DNA from 3 places in the Sporosarcina sp. FA15 genome. Region 1 is predicted to be linked to each of the others. Evidence: a T-box and tRNA genes for the amino acid it is inferred to sense, from the RefSeq annotation. Region 1 holds a T-box; the other regions hold tRNA genes.
What was found. The T-box of region 1 lies ahead of leuS (leucine--tRNA ligase). A T-box ahead of a tRNA ligase gene usually reads a tRNA of that ligase, here a tRNA-Leu.

Region 1 (3,226 bases):
TCGCCCCAGTAACGTTGCCTTGAGAACAACCAGTCACGAAGACGGAATGTAACTTTTTTATCGCCTTTGCCTTTTTCAACAAACCATGCGATTGCTTTTTCGATTGCTTCATCTTTGAGTAATCCATCAAGGAAACCTGAATTGACGTGTTTTCCATCTCCAACATATACTTCTGCAGAAACGTCGCCGCCTGCTACAACTTCAATAATTGGCAGATCAAATTCTTTTGCAAACTCATAGTCACGCTCATCATGTGCTGGAACCGCCATAATCGCGCCTGTTCCATATGTTGCAAGAACATAGTCTGCAATCCAAATTGGCATCTTCTCGCCGCTTGCAGGGTTAATTGCGTAAGCTCCCGTAAAGACACCCGTCTTCTCTTTTGCAAGATCTGTACGTTCAAGATCACTCTTCATCTTCACTTCGTTTAGGTATTTTTCAACTGCATCCTTTTGTTCTGCAGTCGTCACTTTTTCAACAAGTTTTAATTCTGGTGCAAGCACTGCATACGTCGCTCCGAAAATTGTATCCGGACGTGTTGTAAATGCTTCAAATGACAAATCAGTTCCTTCAATTTCGAAAGTCAGCTGTGCCCCTTCTGAACGACCAATCCAGTTACGTTGCATGTCTTTCAAGCTTTCCGGCCAATCAAGTTCATCAAGATCCTCAAGAAGACGGTCTGCATAATTTGTAATTCGCAATACCCATTGGCGCATTGGACGACGCTCAACCGGGTGGCCGCCACGTTCTGACTTGCCATCGATTACTTCTTCATTCGCAAGAACTGTACCTAGTGCTGGACACCAGTTAACAGCTACTTCATCGACGTAAGCTAAGCCTTTATTGTAAAGTTGGATGAAAATCCATTGCGTCCACTTGTAATAAGATGGATCTGTCGTATTAATTTCACGGTCCCAGTCATAAGAAAAACCAAGATCATTCATTTGACGCTTGAACGTTGCGATATTTTTCGCGGTGAATTCGGCAGGATCATTACCTGTATCAAGCGCGTATTGCTCTGCCGGAAGGCCAAATGCATCCCAGCCCATCGGATGCAGGACATTAAAGCCTTGCTTCCGTTTGAATGAGCTCAAAATATCTGTCGCGATATAGCCAAGCGGATGCCCGACGTGTAGTCCAGCACCTGATGGATATGGAAACATATCAAGCGCAAAAAATTTCGGTTTAGACGGATCATCCATCATTTTGAATGTTTTATTGTCTTTCCAGTACTGTTGCCACTTCTTCTCAATTTGTCCGTGATTATAACTCATTTAAAATTCCTCCTTGATAAGTAGAAAAGCACTAAAAACAAAAAACTCCCGTCCCTTAAAAAGATAAGGGACGAGAGTAGTATAATTCCCGCGGTGCCACCCAAATTGACGACAAAGCCGCCCAACTTGACTCCTTAACGCGGAAAACGGCACGGGTTAGTAAATCAAATCATTCACCAATGCAGGCTCCAAGGCGAGTTCATCTCTATCGTACAGGCTTCCACCAACCGCCTGCTCTCTAATAAACGACAGTAAAGATTACTACTCCTCTTCAACACCAAAGCTATTGCTATTAGTTTACCCGAATCATGCCACTTTAACAACAATCATTTTACGCCTTCAATAACATCCTTCACAATTAACACCGCTTCTGTCGAATCAATGACTTCTTGAATAGTGAATCCTTCGAACACTTCTTTCAATTCCAGTCCATCGGCTGTCACGTCAATCAATGCGCGTTCTGTAATGATTTTATGGACGACCGCTTTTCCTGTTAACGGAAGTGTACATTCTTTCTTAATCTTCGCAGAGCCGTCTTTCGCAACGTGATCCATAATAACGATAATTTTTCGCGCGCCATGAACAAGATCCATCGCACCGCCCATTCCTTTGATCATCTTGCCAGGAATCATCCAGTTAGCCAAGTCCCCTTTTTCAGACACTTCCATCGCGCCAAGTATGGCAACATCGACATGTCCTCCGCGAATCATCGCGAATGATTCAGCACTGTTAAAGTATGCTGAACCTGGAATAGATGTAACAGTTTCTTTTCCCGCGTTAATGAGATCCGGATCAACTTCATCAGCTGCCGGATAAGGTCCAATACCTAACAATCCATTTTCTGATTGAAGTACGACTGTTTTTTCAGGTGATATATAATTAGCAACGAGCGTTGGCATACCAATTCCAAGATTGACGTAGTTCCCGTCCTCGATTTCCTTTTCAGCCCGTCTTGCGATTCGTTCCCTTACATTCACTTCTCCCATATCACAATTCCCCTTTCCTTAGCGAGTCGTCAGACGCTCAATTCGTTTTTCTTGTTGCGCCTGTAGAAGTCCTTGGACATAAATGCTAGGTGTATGAATCGTCATTGGATCAAGATCGCCCGTTTCCACGATTTCCTCCACCTCTGCAATTGTGAATTTCCCTGCAGCCGCCATCATTGGATTGAAGTTTTGTGCGGTCTTGTTGTAAATCAAATTGCCGAACTTGTCGGCTTTTGCTGCACGAATAAGTGAGAAGTCCGCACGAAGCGCCTCTTCAAGAACATACTCTTTACCATCATAGACACGGATCTCTTTCCCTTCCGCAACGAGCGTTCCAACACCAGCCGGCGTGAAGAATGCCGGTATACCAGCGCCACCAGCACGAATCTTTTCTGCAAGTGTTCCCTGCGGCGTCAACTCAACTTCAATTTCACCTGATAGTACCTGACGTTCGAATTCTTTATTCTCACCAACATATGAGCCTATCATTTTCTTAATCTGTTTATTTTTCAATAGTAGTCCAAGTCCCCACTCGTCGACTCCGCAGTTATTTGAAATAACCGTTAAGTCTTTCACACCTTTTTCAACAAGTGCTAGAATGAGTTGTTCCGGAATTCCTACTAGTCCAAATCCCCCAACCATTAATGTTGCACCATCTTCAATCTGTGCAACCGCCTCTTTCGCTGATGAATAAATCGGCTTCATTTTACATCCCCCTTTGAATCTTTTAAAACTTACGTAATAATCCTTCTTCTCAATTAAATCAAACTCTACCGAATGTTGCAATGATAGTAGCGTACAGAAAAAAACGGAAAGCCTATAAGCGGCTTTCCGGTTGATAGCCGGCTTTTTTAATGGGCCGGTCGTATAGCAAGCTAGTGATGATTGGAATGATCATAAATGCTGTCAATATGAATAGCATCACTTGCATACCATATTGGTCTGCAAGAATTCCTCCAATAAATG
Region 2 (3,226 bases), 430 kb from region 1:
ACACTCGCATAACAATGGTGGCTCAGGACGGAATCGAACCGCCGACACAAGGATTTTCAGTCCTTTGCTCTACCGACTGAGCTACTGAGCCACGTATTTAGTTTACATTAAGTCGTTAACTTATTCTAAACCTTATAGTATTAATAAAAATGGCGGTCCCGACCGGGATCGAACCGGCGATCTCCTGCGTGACAGGCAGGCATGTTAACCGCTACACCACGGGACCATTTGGTTGCGGGGACAGGATTTGAACCTGTGACCTTCGGGTTATGAGCCCGACGAGATACCACTTCTCCACCCCGCGACAACAATATAAGTACTATTTAATTTCACCACTAGTTAAAAATGGAGGAGGTAGAGGGATTCGAACCCCCGCGGGATTTGACTCCCCTGTCGGTTTTCAAGACCGATCCCTTCAGCCGGGCTTGGGTATACCTCCATGGCTGTATATAATAGTGGTGGACCTTGCAGGACTCGAACCTGCGACCGGACGGTTATGAGCCGTCTGCTCTAACCAACTGAGCTAAAGGTCCTTTAAGATGGCGGCAGAGGGGATCGAACCCCCGACCTCACGGGTATGAACCGTACGCTCTAGCCAGCTGAGCTACGCCGCCAGGATCTTTATTAAAATTGTGTTGGTGGAGCCTAGCGGGATCGAACCGCTGACCTCCTGCGTGCAAGGCAGGCGCTCTCCCAGCTGAGCTAAGGCCCCATTATAGCTGGCAATTATTAAAGCACAAATCTACTTAAAATGGTATATTCTTTAAGCGGCGAATCTGCTTAAAAAGCTTAATGGTCGGGAAGACAGGATTCGAACCTGCGACCCCTTGGTCCCAAACCAAGTGCTCTACCAAGCTGAGCTACGTCCCGAAGAATTATAAAGTTTAAAAACATAATGGTGCGCCCGGCAGAAGTCGAATCCACAACCTCCTGATCCGTAGTCAGGTGCTCTATCCAATTGAGCTACGAGCGCATATAAGTGAAAAGTTATTAATGCCGAGAACCGGAATCGAACCGGTACGGTAGTCACCTACCGCAGGATTTTAAGTCCTGTGCGTCTGCCAGTTCCGCCACCCCGGCAAAAATATGGAGCGGAAGACGGGATTCGAACCCGCGACCCCGACCTTGGCAAGGTCGTATTCTACCACTGAACTACTTCCGCATTATAAGTGCGGGTAAAGGGAGTCGAACCCCCACGCCCGAAGGCACTAGATCCTAAGTCTAGCGCGTCTGCCAGTTCCGCCATACCCGCAATATAAATTATGACACTAAGTCATAAAAATGGTGAGCCATGCAGGATTCGAACCTGCGACCCTCTGATTAAAAGTCAGATGCTCTACCAACTGAGCTAATGGCTCGAAAAGTGGTGCCGGAGAAAGGACTTGAACCCTCAACCTACTGATTACAAGTCAGTTGCTCTACCAGTTGAGCTACTCCGGCTAATAGTTTTCATTATAAATAAAATGGTGGAGGATGACGGGCTCGAACCGCCGACCCCCTGCTTGTAAGGCAGGTGCTCTCCCAGCTGAGCTAATCCTCCTGGGTATAAGTGCGACAAACTTCAGTTGTTCGTCCTATTCATAAACCTATGTAATAATTGTTACAAGACCGGCGACGTCCTACTCTCACAGGGGGAAACCCCCAACTACCATCGGCGCTGAAGAGCTTAACTTCCGTGTTCGGGATGGGAACGGGTGTGACCTCTTCGCAATCGTCACCAGACTTGTATGATCTTTTCTCAAAGACAATAATTATTATAACATATCATCTAATTAATTGCAAGTACTTTTTTTATGAACGGTACTTATTCGCTCAAAACTGAATAAAACAGACATTGTGCTACACAGAATCAGGGTAATCAAGCCCTTTTCAAAATTGGTTAAGTCCTCGATCGATTAGTATCCGTCAGCTCCACACGTCGCCGTGCTTCCACCCCAGACCTATCAACCTCATCTTCTTTGAGGGATCTTACTTACTTGCGTAATGGGAAATCTCATCTCGAGGGGGGCTTCATGCTTAGATGCTTTCAGCATTTATCCCGTCCATACATAGCTACCCAGCGATGCCTTTGGCAAGACAACTGGTACACCAGAGGTATGTCCATCCCGGTCCTCTCGTACTAAGGACAGCTCCTCTCAAATTTCCTGCGCCCGCGACGGATAGGGACCGAACTGTCTCACGACGTTCTGAACCCAGCTCGCGTACCGCTTTAATGGGCGAACAGCCCAACCCTTGGGACCGACTACAGCCCCAGGATGCGATGAGCCGACATCGAGGTGCCAAACCTCCCCGTCGATGTGGACTCTTGGGGGAGATAAGCCTGTTATCCCCGGGGTAGCTTTTATCCGTTGAGCGATGGCCCTTCCATGCGGAACCACCGGATCACTAAGCCCGTCTTTCGACCCTGCTCGACTTGTAGGTCTCGCAGTCAAGCTCCCTTATGCCTTTGCACTCTACGAATGATGTCCAACCATTCTGAGGGAACCTTTGGGCGCCTCCGTTACTCTTTAGGAGGCGACCGCCCCAGTCAAACTGCCCGCCTGACACTGTCTCCTGCCCCGATAAGGGGCATGGGTTAGAAGTCCAATACAGCCAGGGTAGTATCCCACCAACGCCTCATCCGAAGCTAGCGCTCCGGAATCCAAGGCTCCTACCTATCCTGTACAGGCTGCACCGGAATTCAATATCAGGTTACAGTAAAGCTCCACGGGGTCTTTCCGTCCTGTCGCGGGTAACCTGCATCTTCACAGGTATTATAATTTCACCGAGTCTCTCGTTGAGACAGTGCCCAGATCGTTACGCCTTTCGTGCGGGTCGGAACTTACCCGACAAGGAATTTCGCTACCTTAGGACCGTTATAGTTACGGCCGCCGTTTACTGGGGCTTCAATTCGAAGCTTCGCTTGCGCTGACCTCTCCTCTTAACCTTCCAGCACCGGGCAGGCGTCAGCCCCTATACTTCACCTTGCGGTTTTGCAGAGACCTGTGTTTTTGCTAAACAGTCGCCTGGGCCTATTCACTGCGGCTCTCTCGGGCTTTAACACCCTACCAGAGCACCCCTTCTCCCGAAGTTACGGGGTCATTTTGCCGAGTTCCTTAACGAGAGTTCTCTCGATCACCTTAGGATTCTCTCCTCGCCTACCTGTGTCGGTTTGCGGTACAGGCACCTCCCGCCTCGCTAGAGGCTTTTCTTGGCAGCGTGAAATCAGGGACTCAGGGATAAATCC
Region 3 (3,226 bases), 730 kb from region 1:
AGCTCAGTGGTAGAGCAATCGGCTGTTAACCGATCGGTCGTAGGTTCGAGTCCTACCTGCGGAGCCATTTAGGAGAGCTGTCCGAGTGGCCGAAGGAGCATGATTGGAAATCATGTAAGCGGCTAACGCTGTTTCAAGGGTTCAAATCCCTTGCTCTCCGCCAGATTCATATAAATGATAAATTAAGGCCCCTTGGTCAAGCGGTTAAGACACCGCCCTTTCACGGCGGTATCACGGGTTCGAATCCCGTAGGGGTCACCATAACTTTTTAGAAATTCATCATTAAGCACGTAGACTTTAATTCAGTAATTCGAGCATAGCACACTCTCGTTAAAATTGGGAGAAGGAAGGAGCGTACATTAGTACGTGACTGACTGAGCGAATGAAGCTGACAAAGAGATGCGCCGCTTATCGCAATTTTACCCAGGAGGATTAGCTCAGCTGGGAGAGCACCTGCCTTACAAGCAGGGGGTCGGCGGTTCGAGCCCGTCATCCTCCACCATTAAGTTTTTTAAGCAGATTCACCGCTTAAAGAAACTTACATATATTTAATTATATAAATACTATTGTCGCGGGGTGGAGAAGTGGTATCTCGTCGGGCTCATAACCCGAAGGTCGCAGGTTCAAATCCTGCCCCCGCAACCAAATTTTATCATGATACAGCAGATCATATAGCTGACATGTAAATCATTAGCTCTTTATCAAATGAATACATTATATTGTTGTCGCGGGGTGGAGAAGTGGTATCTCGTCGGGCTCATAACCCGAAGGTCGCAGGTTCAAATCCTGCCCCCGCAACCAAATGGTCCCGTGGTGTAGCGGTTAACATGCCTGCCTGTCACGCAGGAGATCGCCGGTTCGATCCCGGTCGGGACCGCCATTTTTATTTTTCTTATAAGGTTTAGAATAAGCTAATATCTTAATGTAAACCAAATATGTGGCTCAGTAGCTCAGTCGGTAGAGCAAAGGACTGAAAATCCTTGTGTCGGCGGTTCGATTCCGTCCTGAGCCACCATTTTAATATTTGTGCCGGAGTAGCTCAACTGGTAGAGCAACTGACTTGTAATCAGTAGGTTGAGGGTTCAAGTCCTTTCTCCGGCACCATTTACACCTATATGGTGGGGTAGCGAAGTGGCTAAACGCGGCGGACTGTAAATCCGCTCCCTACGGGTTCGGCGGTTCGAATCCGCCCCCCACCACCAGTTTTAGGGGCATAGTTTAACGGTAGAATAGAGGTCTCCAAAACCTTTGATGTGGGTTCGATTCCTACTGCCCCTGCCATTTTTTTTAGTATAATCTAATATTATGGCGATTGTGGTGAAGTGGTTAACACATCGGATTGTGGTTCCGACACTCGAGGGTTCGATTCCCTTCAGTCGCCCCATTTATCTATCCAATTAAAACAAACTTATATATCATGGCGATTGTGGTGAAGTGGTTAACACATCGGATTGTGGTTCCGACATTCGAGGGTTCGATTCCCTTCAGTCGCCCCATTTTATATTCAATTAAAACAAACTAGATATCATGGCGATTGTGGTGAAGTGGTTAACACATCGGATTGTGGTTCCGACACTCGAGGGTTCGATTCCCTTCAGTCGCCCCATTTATCTTTTTGGGGTATAGCCAAGCGGTAAGGCAACGGACTTTGACTCCGTCACTCGTTGGTTCGAATCCAGCTACCCCAGTTTCGCGGAAGTAGTTCAGTGGTAGAATACGACCTTGCCAAGGTCGGGGTCGCGGGTTCGAATCCCGTCTTCCGCTCCATCATCTACGGCGGCATAGCCAAGCGGTAAGGCATGGGTCTGCAACACCCTTACCACCGGTTCGATTCCGGTTGCCGCCTCCAATTTTCTTATGTATCGTTGTTCGTAAACTAAATAGTGTTATGCCCGAGTGGTGGAATGGCAGACACGTCGCACTCAAAATGCGATGCCGTAAGGCGTGCCGGTTCAAGTCCGGCCTCGGGTATCAGATGAAAAACACAACTTCGGTTGTGTTTTTTTGTGTTTAATTTCTACTATATAAGTTGACTTAACTGAGTGAACGTGGGCTTTGGCTACCCCTAGCACTTTAAAGAATTCAATGTAATTTAATTCTTTATTTCAATATATATTTAGATAAAAGAATAGAGAGTAGGGGAAACATTATGCCATTAATTGAACACCAGGAGTTCATTCAAGCCTCGGTAGAACGTTGCTTTGATCTTGCCCGAGACGTGGATATTCATACCCGTACAACAGAGGGGACGAAAGAGAAGGCTGTCGGTGGGGTGACAACAGGTTTATTGCTGGCCGGGGATATTGTTACATGGGAGGCCGTTCATTTCGGTATAAGACAAAGACTAACTGCCAAAGTAACGGTGATGGATATACCGTATATGTTTGAAGACATAATGGTGAAAGGAGCATTCCAATCTTTTCACCATATTCATGAGTTTATTGAGAAGGATAATGGCACTCTGATGATTGACAGATTTCAATATAGATCACCCTGTGGAGTGATTGGTGTTATTGCGGATAAGTTGTTTTTGGAAAGCTATATGAGAAACTTTATTGTGAGTCGAGCAAGAGCTCTGAAGCATATTGCAGAAAATGAGTAAGAGGCATTTCATCAGGAAAAGTCGACTTGATAAACTTGGTGGCACAAGTTTTCTAGAGAGTGGAACCTGGACGTTACTAATAGATGGTGAGAAAACACAGCGGTTCAAAAATGGGTAGTAAACAAAATCGCTCCTTACCGCCGAAGCGTAAGGAGCGATTTTCATAGAGGGGATCCGATGACACTAGTTTGGGTTGTCCATTGCAATTGCCTTGGTTGGTCATTGGGGATTGGTCACAAAGTAAATGGTGACAGGTTATTGGTTTGCCTGCAATTTAAATTGGATTGATCCCTACTCTATGCCCTGGAGAGGAGTCTCACCTTTCCAAGGGCATTAAAAGTACTTCGTATCATCAAATTTCAAGACAATCGAATAGTTTTTTGCATTAATAGAATTAGATAACTTATGTGCATCCTTTTCTGCTTGCAATGATTTCACCCGATAATCCTCAGGATCGAATAAAGCAACACGGTATACGACCGTACCTTCAGAGTAGCCGTATTGAATCTCTTCTTTTTCTGCCATAGAGAGTTCTTTGTAAAAGCGGGCTTTTGCACGTAATTGTATGGCAAGTTCAATCGCTTCGACAATCGCAAGTTGTTGCCCTTGGAACTCGATTTCATT

Region 2: it has a tRNA-Leu gene. The T-box ahead of leuS (leucine--tRNA ligase) is inferred to sense a tRNA for this amino acid. The anticodon was not compared.
Region 3: it has a tRNA-Leu gene. The T-box ahead of leuS (leucine--tRNA ligase) is inferred to sense a tRNA for this amino acid. The anticodon was not compared.

What each region holds. Positions count from the first base shown of each region.
Region 1 covers NZ_CP188818.1:429,694-432,919, reverse strand. Annotated here, with positions in the region: gene leuS (leucine--tRNA ligase) at 1-1,274, opposite strand, end outside; T-box leader at 1,338-1,558, opposite strand; gene ACP8HG_RS02165 (3-oxoacid CoA-transferase subunit B) at 1,601-2,260, opposite strand; gene ACP8HG_RS02160 (CoA transferase subunit A) at 2,279-2,965, opposite strand; gene ACP8HG_RS02155 (MDR family MFS transporter) at 3,078-3,226, opposite strand, start outside.
Region 2 covers NZ_CP188818.1:3,618-6,843, reverse strand. Annotated here, with positions in the region: tRNA gene ACP8HG_RS00095 (tRNA-Gly) at 1-8, opposite strand, end outside; tRNA gene ACP8HG_RS00090 (tRNA-Phe) at 16-91, opposite strand; tRNA gene ACP8HG_RS00085 (tRNA-Asp) at 151-226, opposite strand; tRNA gene ACP8HG_RS00080 (tRNA-Met) at 230-304, opposite strand; tRNA gene ACP8HG_RS00075 (tRNA-Ser) at 347-439, opposite strand; tRNA gene ACP8HG_RS00070 (tRNA-Ile) at 457-533, opposite strand; tRNA gene ACP8HG_RS00065 (tRNA-Met) at 541-614, opposite strand; tRNA gene ACP8HG_RS00060 (tRNA-Ala) at 637-712, opposite strand; tRNA gene ACP8HG_RS00055 (tRNA-Pro) at 794-870, opposite strand; tRNA gene ACP8HG_RS00050 (tRNA-Arg) at 897-973, opposite strand; tRNA gene ACP8HG_RS00045 (tRNA-Leu) at 995-1,080, opposite strand; tRNA gene ACP8HG_RS00040 (tRNA-Gly) at 1,088-1,162, opposite strand; tRNA gene ACP8HG_RS00035 (tRNA-Leu) at 1,171-1,252, opposite strand; tRNA gene ACP8HG_RS00030 (tRNA-Lys) at 1,283-1,358, opposite strand; tRNA gene ACP8HG_RS00025 (tRNA-Thr) at 1,365-1,440, opposite strand; tRNA gene ACP8HG_RS00020 (tRNA-Val) at 1,465-1,540, opposite strand; rRNA gene rrf (5S ribosomal RNA) at 1,607-1,722, opposite strand; rRNA gene ACP8HG_RS00010 (23S ribosomal RNA) at 1,876-3,226, opposite strand, start outside.
Region 3 covers NZ_CP188818.1:4,321,574-4,324,799, forward strand. Annotated here, with positions in the region: tRNA gene ACP8HG_RS20535 (tRNA-Asn) at 1-67, shown strand, start outside; tRNA gene ACP8HG_RS20540 (tRNA-Ser) at 72-163, shown strand; tRNA gene ACP8HG_RS20545 (tRNA-Glu) at 187-261, shown strand; tRNA gene ACP8HG_RS20550 (tRNA-Val) at 427-502, shown strand; tRNA gene ACP8HG_RS20555 (tRNA-Met) at 571-645, shown strand; tRNA gene ACP8HG_RS20560 (tRNA-Met) at 727-801, shown strand; tRNA gene ACP8HG_RS20565 (tRNA-Asp) at 805-880, shown strand; tRNA gene ACP8HG_RS20570 (tRNA-Phe) at 940-1,015, shown strand; tRNA gene ACP8HG_RS20575 (tRNA-Thr) at 1,029-1,104, shown strand; tRNA gene ACP8HG_RS20580 (tRNA-Tyr) at 1,118-1,202, shown strand; tRNA gene ACP8HG_RS20585 (tRNA-Trp) at 1,208-1,281, shown strand; tRNA gene ACP8HG_RS20590 (tRNA-His) at 1,309-1,384, shown strand; tRNA gene ACP8HG_RS20595 (tRNA-His) at 1,421-1,496, shown strand; tRNA gene ACP8HG_RS20600 (tRNA-His) at 1,531-1,606, shown strand; tRNA gene ACP8HG_RS20605 (tRNA-Gln) at 1,617-1,688, shown strand; tRNA gene ACP8HG_RS20610 (tRNA-Gly) at 1,693-1,767, shown strand; tRNA gene ACP8HG_RS20615 (tRNA-Cys) at 1,776-1,849, shown strand; tRNA gene ACP8HG_RS20620 (tRNA-Leu) at 1,891-1,971, shown strand; gene ACP8HG_RS20625 (SRPBCC family protein) at 2,150-2,602, shown strand; gene ACP8HG_RS20630 (hypothetical protein) at 2,936-3,226, opposite strand, start outside.